One region of the Terrabacter sp. P2_E3 genome, then DNA from elsewhere that is predicted to be linked to it. Evidence: riboswitches for the same ligand, from Rfam matches in the RefSeq annotation. Region 1 holds a riboswitch; the other holds the start of a gene.

Evidence for each region. A riboswitch is a leader RNA that binds a small molecule or an ion and turns the genes downstream of it on or off. The one in region 1 is predicted to bind S-adenosylmethionine.
Region 2: linked by a shared signal. The riboswitch ahead of AC1DW8_RS20095 (bifunctional o-acetylhomoserine/o-acetylserine sulfhydrylase) and the one ahead of metX (homoserine O-acetyltransferase MetX) in region 1 are both predicted to bind S-adenosylmethionine.

What each region holds. Positions count from the first base shown of each region.
Region 1 covers NZ_JBFUEN010000013.1:78,019-82,095, forward strand. The annotation lists gene AC1DW8_RS17445 (universal stress protein) at 226-624, opposite strand; gene metX (homoserine O-acetyltransferase MetX) at 789-2,048, opposite strand; SAM riboswitch class IV at 2,064-2,178, opposite strand; gene AC1DW8_RS17455 (DUF4192 family protein) at 2,261-3,940, opposite strand.
Region 2 covers NZ_JBFUEN010000019.1:23,904-27,980, forward strand. The annotation lists gene AC1DW8_RS20080 (TfoX/Sxy family protein) at 1-103, shown strand, start outside; gene AC1DW8_RS20085 (TfoX/Sxy family protein) at 108-464, shown strand; gene AC1DW8_RS20090 (HNH endonuclease signature motif containing protein) at 508-2,010, opposite strand; SAM riboswitch class IV at 2,450-2,569, shown strand; gene AC1DW8_RS20095 (bifunctional o-acetylhomoserine/o-acetylserine sulfhydrylase) at 2,659-3,975, shown strand; gene AC1DW8_RS20100 (LD-carboxypeptidase) at 4,020-4,077, shown strand, end outside.

The sequences.
Region 1 (4,077 bases):
TCCGGGCATGCACCATCACAACGAACGAGAATGGGGGTTGGTGCCGGAAGAGCTTGGCCTGTCGGAGTCGATCCCTGTTTCGAGCTCTCGGTGCGCCTCGTGCGATCCGGTACTCGGACATTATAAAACGGCGTACGCCCTCCGAGCGAACGCGCGTCCAACCCGCGTGCCGCGAACGGGCGTCCGGCCCGCACGAACCGGGCCGGACGACGTGCCGGAGAGGGCTCAGTCGCCCTTGACCGCGAGCACCGGGCAGCTCGCGTCGAGCAGGATGCGCTGCGCGTTGGACCCGAGGATCAGCTTGCCGACCGGGCTGCGGCGACGCAGGCCGATGACGATGAAGTCGGCCTTCTCCTCCTCGGCGACGGAGATGAGGTCCTCGGCGGGGTCGTTGCCCCGGACGAGCTGGCGCACCTCGTGCTCCAGGCCCTTCTCCTCGAGCAGCGTCTGCACCCGGGCGAGCTCGCTCTCGAACTGGCTGGCCTCGTTCGCGTCGAAGTCCTTGCCGCCCCGGTGGGAGCTGATGACGACGAGCTTCGCTCCACGCAGGACGCACTCCTCGGCGGCTCGCTTGAGCGCCGCGCGACCTTCCTTGGTGGCGACATAACCAACGACGATGGCCACTTTCCCGGACCTCCTTGGGACGGAAACAACCAGTGCTCGCACCGTACCCGATTACGAGGCGTCCGGCGCGTCCCGCGCGAAGTCTCACCGCGGCGTCGGCGACGCGGACGACGAGCGTGCGACAGCACCGCCTGTCGGCGAACCGCCCCGGCGCGCAGATGGGTTCAGTCGCGGAGTCGTTCGAGCGCGTCCCGTACGATGCGACCCACCTGGTCCTCCTCGATGAGGAAGCCGTCGTGCCCGAACTCCGAGGTGATGTGTGCGCGTCGGGACCCCGGCAGGGCGGCGTGCAGCTCGTCGGAGAGCCGGGGCGGGTAGAGGCGGTCGGTGTCGACCGAGACGATGGTGCACTCGGCGCGGACACGCTCGAGGGCGGCCTCGAGCCCCCCGCGGTCGCGCCCGACGTCGTGCGAGTTCATCGCCTCGGTCAGCACGACGTAGGAGTTGGCGTCGAAGCGCCTGGCCAGCTTGCCCGCGTGGTGGTCGAGGTAGGACTCGACGGCGAACCGGCCGCGGTCTCCGGCGCGCAGCGGGTCCTCACCGAGCTGGGCCTCGCGTCCGAAGCGGGTGCCGAGCTCGGTCTCCGTGCGGTACGTGATGTGGGCGATGCGGCGAGCCAGGCCCAGGCCGGTGTCGGGTCGCGCGTGGCCCTCGTAGTAGTCGCCACCCGCATAGTCTGGGTCGTTGCGGATCGCCAGCAGCTGCGGCTGGCACCAGGCGATCTGGTCGGCGGTCGCGTACGCCGTCGACGCGAGCACGATGCAGCGGTCGACGTCGTCGGGGTGCGTCACGGCCCACTCCACCGCACGCATCCCACCCATCGAGCCGCCGACGACGGCCGCGAGGCGGCGGATGCCGAGCCCGTCGAGGAGGCGTCGCTCGACGGCGACCTGGTCGCGGACCGTGACGTAGGGGAAACGGCTGCCCCAGGGTCGACCGTCGGGCGCGGGGCTCGCGGGGCCGGTGCTGCCCTGGCACCCGCCGAGGACGTTGGACGCGATGACGAACCACCGCTTGGGGTCGACCGGTCCACCGGGCCCGATGAGGGCGTTCCACCAGCCGGGCGAGGCGTGTCCGTCGCCGGCCTCACCGAGGACGTGGCTGTCGCCGGTCAGTGCGTGCTCGACGAGGATGACGTTGTCGCCGGCCTCGTTGAGCCGGCCCCACGTCTCGTAGGCGATGCGGACGTCGGGCAGCACTCCCCCGCGCTCGAGCTCGATGTCACCGACGTGGGCGAACTGCCGCCGCCCGACCGGGTCGCCGTCACGCCAGGCGCCGTCGGGCCGGCGGGGCTCCGGTGCCGTCGGGTCGACGTGGCTCGTCGCCGCACGGTCCCTCGTCGCCGAGTCGCCGGTCTGGCCGGTGCCAGCGGTCCCGGGCCGCGCACGGCGACGGGTGCTCTGCGTCCGGTGGGTGACGGTCATCGGGGTACTCCTCGGTCCTCGCGCTTGCACGCACCCGGGGACGGGGCGGCCTGGTCTTCACCCGGGGCACCCCACCGCGAAGGAGGGTTGCCGACCAGCGAGCCGGGGCTTGTCGCTGGTACTCATGACCTGCTCCAACCATACGCGAGGCCTCGCGGAGAGGCCGCGCGCCGTTCCACGACATGGACGGACGGCGCCGCCGCCGGAGACGCTCAGGCGCACTCCCGTGGCCGGAGGCCGACGTCGAGGGCGTGCCGCAGCAGCCGCCCCAGCCCGTCCTCGGGCTCCAGCTCGAGCGCACGGTCGACCGCGACCCCGGCCCGCGCACCGTCGCCGCACCACCACGCCATCGAGGCGAAGAGGGACAGGACGGGAACCGCATGATCCGCCGGCGTGAGTCGGCAGACCTGCTCGAGGCGGGACAGGACGAGTCGTGGCGTCGCAGCCTCGTCCCACTCCTCCCAGCCGCTCGGGTCGGTGCCGTCACCGAGCCACGACTCGGGAGCCGCGTCGGGCGCTGCGGCGAGGCCGGCCCGAAGGTCGAGCGAGCGCGGTCCGTCCCGGTCAACCGACGCTTCGAGCGCCGCGACGGTCCCCATGGCGTCCAGCTCGTCCAGCACCCGTCGTGCCTCGAAGACGTCGCGCGGCGGCTCGCCATCGTCCTCGTAGTCGTCCTCGTGGTCGTCCTCGTGGTCGTCCTCGTCGCTGTCGTTGTTGTCGTCGCCGGGGTCCTCGTCGTCGGTGTCGTCGTCGTGCCGGTCCGACGACGGCGGCCCCGCAGCCAGCAGCTGCAACAGCGCTCGGAGCGCGTCGGAGTCGCCCTCCTCGAGGCGTTCCTGCACGGGCGTCCCCGACCCCGCCGCGGTGTCGGGGTCGCCCGGGTCCGCACCCGATCCCGGGGAGCGACCGGGCTCGGCGCCGTCGGGTGTCCGGACGCCGGCCGTCTCGTGATCGCCCGCAGCCGGGGCGAGCCGGAGGTCTGGACCGAGCAGCACCCCGAGGAGGGCTGCGAGGTCGTCGGACAGGAAGTCGGCCGAGGCCATCCCGGGGCAGAGCCACGCCACCAGGGCGTCATGGAAGCGCGGGTCACGGAGCGGACCTACGAGGGACGGGAGCCAGTGCTCGACGCCGTACCCCTCGATCTCGCCGTGCAGCACCCCTCCCCAGGCCACGAGGGAGTCGTGGACGAGGAACTGGCGAGCCGTCGGGTCGCCGCCGTCGAGGACCCCGAGCGCCGCGCCGGGTCGGCGCCCCCGTCCTGTGGGTCGACGGCGCCGACCCCGGGCGGGCTTCCGGTCCGTCCGGCTCGCCCGGGCCGGCGTCCTGCTGAGGGAGCCACCGGCTGCCACATAGCGGCGCTGCCAGTCGTCGATCGCGGCGGCAGCGAGGTCGTGCCGGGGCTCCGTGGGGGCGAGCGGCTCGACGAGCCTCGCCAACCCCTCTCGGTCCGCCAGGACGGAGTGCCCGAGCGCCACGTAGCTCGCGACGGCCGGCACGTCCGCCTGCTCCGGGAGGAGCCAGCCCTCCGAGGGGCAGCAGTCGCACCCGACCGAGCGCCAGCGCCCCTCGAGGACCGCGAGTCGCTCCCGGACGACGACCCGGTGGTCCTCGACGCCCGTGGCGAGCGCCTCGAGCAGGGCCAGCGACTCGTCGCGCACCTGCTCGAAACCCACGAGGGCCACCGACGACGGGGAACCCTGGAGCAGGGTCGGCACCGTCTGGGCGGCGGCCTCGGCGGCCAGGGTCTCGTCGACGAGATCGAGCCGCGCGACGAGCCCGAGCCGCTTGCCGTGGAAGCACACCACGACGACACTGCGCTCCGGCTGGAAGCCCAGGTGGAAGGGGATGATGGTCAGCAGCTCGGCCGGCCCGGACAGTGAGATCTTCGGCATGTCCCGAGCCTCGCGGCACGCACCGGGGACCGGCAGACCCCGATCGGCTCCTGTGGACCGAGTGCCTTTCGTGTCAGGGGGTGTGGATCGCGGACCCAGCGGCCGGGTTCACCGCACGCAGCACGGCGCAGCAGTAC
Region 2 (4,077 bases), on a different contig from region 1:
GCTGCCTCCTGACCTCGACGACGCTGCCCTGACCACGTGGGTCGACCGCGCCCGCGACCACGTCGCGACGCTCCCGCCCAAGGTCAAGAAGCCGAAGAAGTAGCCCGGTGGCCTCCAGCGACTTCAGGCACTCCGGCGATGCCGGCGATGCCGAGTCGGCCACTCGCTCGGAGCTGCGCGCGCTCCTCGGTGACGATTCCGTGGTCGAGCTGCGCCCGATGTTCGGCACCCTTGCCGCGCTTGTCGACGGGCACGTCTTCGCCGTCGCGCTGGACGACGTCATCGGGGTGAAGCTCGACCCGGATGCTCGGGCCGAGCTCGAGACCCTGCCCGGCTCGGAGGTCCTGACGATGGGCAGCCGGCGGATGACGGCGTACCGCAGCCTCCCCGCAGGCATGCCGTCCGCTGAACGCCACGTCTGGCTCACGCGGGCGCGTGACCATGTCGCGACCCTGCATTCCTGACCCTGCCTTCCTGACCCTGCGTTCCTGACGCGGCGCGGCCCACTCAGAAGGGTGGTGGGTCGTGCGCGCCGAGGTGGCGATGGCCTGAATCGCCCTGCGACGGTGGGTGATCGGTTGACGTGGTGGGGCTGCCCCGTCCTGCCGGTGGGGCTAGGCCGTCGCGCCAGTTCTTGGGGTGGGTGGTGTAGGTGCGGCCGGTGAGGGTGGTCCAGGTGAGGCCGTCGTCGGGGGTCGGGGTGGAGGTCCAGATGCCGTCGGTCTTGAGGTTGTGGTGGAGGCGGTGTTTGGCGTGGAGGTTGCCGACGCGGGTGGGTCCGGTGGGCCAGGGGGTCTCGTGGTCGAGGTCGCAGCGGGTGGCCGGGACGTGGCAGTCGGGTCCGCGGCAGACCCCGTCGACAGCCTGGACGTGCTCGACCATGGCGCGCGTCGGGCGGTAGCTGCGGGTCGGGCGGGACAGGGCGCGGCCGGTGGGCAGGTCGACGGGCAGGGTGGCCCAGACGGATCCGGGGCGGGTGATGATCTCGCGGGCGTGGGTGGCGGTGACCCAGCCGTGGCCGGGGACCTCGCAGGCGGTGTCGGCCTCGCCGGTGGCGACCTCGAACGGCACGACGATCCACGCCAGCGCCGCCGCCTCACCCGGGATGGTCCCGGGCATGGCTCCGGATGCCGTGCTGGACGCGGTTCCGGACGCGGTTCGGGACGCCTCCCGGGGCGCCGGGTCGACGGCGTTCCCGGATGCTGCGCCCAGTGCCGCATCGACGGCGGGTCCGGGCGCGGCAGGGAGTGCTGCCCCGGGGTGGCCCGGTCGGTGCAGCAGGGCGTCGGTGGCGAGGTCGGCGCGGAGCTGGTCGAGGCTGCGGGCATCGCCCGCGCCGCGCAGCCCCCGGGCGGTGGTGTCGAGGCGGTCCATGACGGCAGCGACGCTCGCGGCGTCGGTGGTCACGGTCAGCCAGCCCATCCCGTCGTCGGTGAGCCGGCCGAACACCCCGCGCCGGGCCCTGGCGTGCGCGTGCCGTTCCTGGGCGCCGCGGGCATCGACCGACGCGACCGCCCGTCGCAGGCGGGCGGTGAAGGTGCGTTGCGGGACTGGCTGCCCGTCCCGGGACGGGGCGAGCACCGCCTGCGCGACCGACGTGACGTCCGCGTCCGGGAGCTGGGCGGTGTCGGAGACGACCTGCAGCGCCCGGTGCAGCGACAGCCGACCGGCGCGCAGCGCACCGAGGACGACCCGGTGCCGGCGGGGTTCGGTGGCCAGCGCCAGCCGGCGGGCGACCTCCCCGGCGCCGACCCCGGTCGCGAGGGCGATCTCCTCGGTGACGACCCGCTCGGGCGAGACCCGCGCGGACACCCGGGCGACGGCCCCGRCCGGGAGGGCGTCGACCTGTTGGGCCTCGATGCCGGCCAGCGCGCCGTACGCGGCGAGCAGGTCGGCCTCGAGGCGCGCCTTGGCGACCTCGAGCGCCTCGATCTCGGCCAGCACCCGCTCCCCGGCCCGCGCCAACCCCTCCAACGCCACCGCTGCAGCCGCGCGCTCACCGGCCGTCACCCGGGCAGCATCACCGGTGCGCCCCTTTCCGCAGGCCACCGCAGCACCCGGAACAGAGGCGAGTGCGGCATCGGCGCGCCAGCGCTCCAGCACCGGTCCCAGCGACCGGGACAGCCGGCCACGGTCGCCCGTCCACGCCACTCGCAGAGTCGTCCAGCACCCACCCCCCGGCACACCGGAGGACTCCACCGGTGACGGCGTGTACGGCACGGTGAGCCTCCTCTCGGTGATCCTTCGATGCATCAAGCAGAACAGGTGTTCGAACGACTTTCAAGAGGTGGACGATCCCCTGTGGACAACGAACCGCTCTGCCCTGCAAGCCATCCCGTCTGATTCGACCCGGCCCTACGCCGGTCTGAGGCCCTCGTCGGAAAGGGCCCGTCCACGATGAGGACACGCCCTCCCACGTGGCGGACACGCATACGTACACTCGCCGGTAGGTCATGAGCGCCAGCGACAAGCCCCGGCTCGCTGGCCGGCAACCCTCCAACCGCGGTGGGGTGCCCCGGGTGAAGACCTGGCCCGTCGACGCCACCCGGCGCTCGGGCAAGCGCGGAGAGCCTCTCTCCCGCACCGACCCGTCGGTGCACGGGGCCCGGTGACACGGGACCCGGTCAGCGACACGACCCAGGAAGAGCAGGACGACCGATGACCGAGCCCAACTGGTCCTTCGAGACCAAGCAGATCCACGCCGGCCAGGCCCCCGACAGTGCCACGGGGGCCCGCGCGCTGCCGATCTACCAGACGACGAGCTACGTCTTCAACGACACCGACCACGCCGCGAACCTCTTCGGGCTCAAGGAGTTCGGCAACATCTACACCCGTCTGATGAACCCGACGACCGACGTCGTCGAGCAGCGGATCGCGGCACTCGAGGGGGGCGTCGGCGCCCTCCTCGTGGCCTCGGGCCAGGCCGCCGAGACGCTCGCCGTGCTCAACATCGCCGAGGCGGGCGACCACGTCGTCGTCTCCCCCAGCCTCTACGGCGGGACGTTCAACCTCTTCAAGCACACGCTGCCGAAGTTCGGCATCGAGGTCGGCTTCGTCGAGGACCCGACGTCGATCGACTCGTGGCGCGCGGCGATCCGCCCCAACACCAAGCTCCTCTTCGGCGAGACCATCGCCAACCCCAAGAGCGAGATCCTCGACATCGAGGCCGTCGCGGCCCTCGCGCACGAGCACGGCGTGCCGCTCGTCGTCGACAACACCCTCGCGACGCCCTACCTCATCCGCCCGATCGAGTGGGGCGCCGACATCGTCGTTCACTCGGCGACGAAGTACCTCGGCGGTCACGGCACCTCGATCGCCGGCGTCATCGTCGACGCCGGCAACTTCGACTTCGGCGCCGACCCGGAGAAGTTCCCCAACTACAACACGCCCGAGGAGAGCTACCACGGGCTCGTCTTCGCCCGCGACCTCGGCGTCGGCAGCCCGCTCGGCGCCAACCTCGCCTTCATCCTCAAGGCCCGCGTCCAGCTGCTGCGCGACCTCGGCCCGGCCGCGTCGCCCTTCAACGCGTTCCTCATCGCCCAGGGCATCGAGACGCTGTCGCTGCGCATCGAGCGCCACCTCGAGAACGCCCACCAGGTCGCTGCCTTTCTCCAGGGTCACGACCAGGTCGAGAAGGTCGTGTGGGCGTCCTTGCCGGACAGCCCGTTCCACGCTCTCGCGGAGAAGTACACGCCGCGTGGCGCCGGCGCCGTGCTCTCGTTCGAGATCGCCGGTGGCCTCGAGGCGGGCAAGAAGTTCGTCGAGGCGCTGACCCTGCACAGCCACGTCGCGAACATCGGCGACGTCCGCTCGCTCGTCATCCACCCGGCCTCGACGACGCACTCCCAGGGCCCCGACGAGGACCGCCTCGCTGCCGGCGTGACGCCGGGCCTCGTGCGCCTCTCGGTCGGCATCGAGCACATCGACGACATCGTCGCCGACCTCGAGCAGGGCTTCACGGCCGCCAAGGCCTGACGCCACCGACCGACCCGCCCGAAACCGGGCTGAAGCGGATCGGCATGGCTGGCACGATGGCAGCCATGCCGATCCGCTACCCCGCCCCACTGCGCCCCGGCG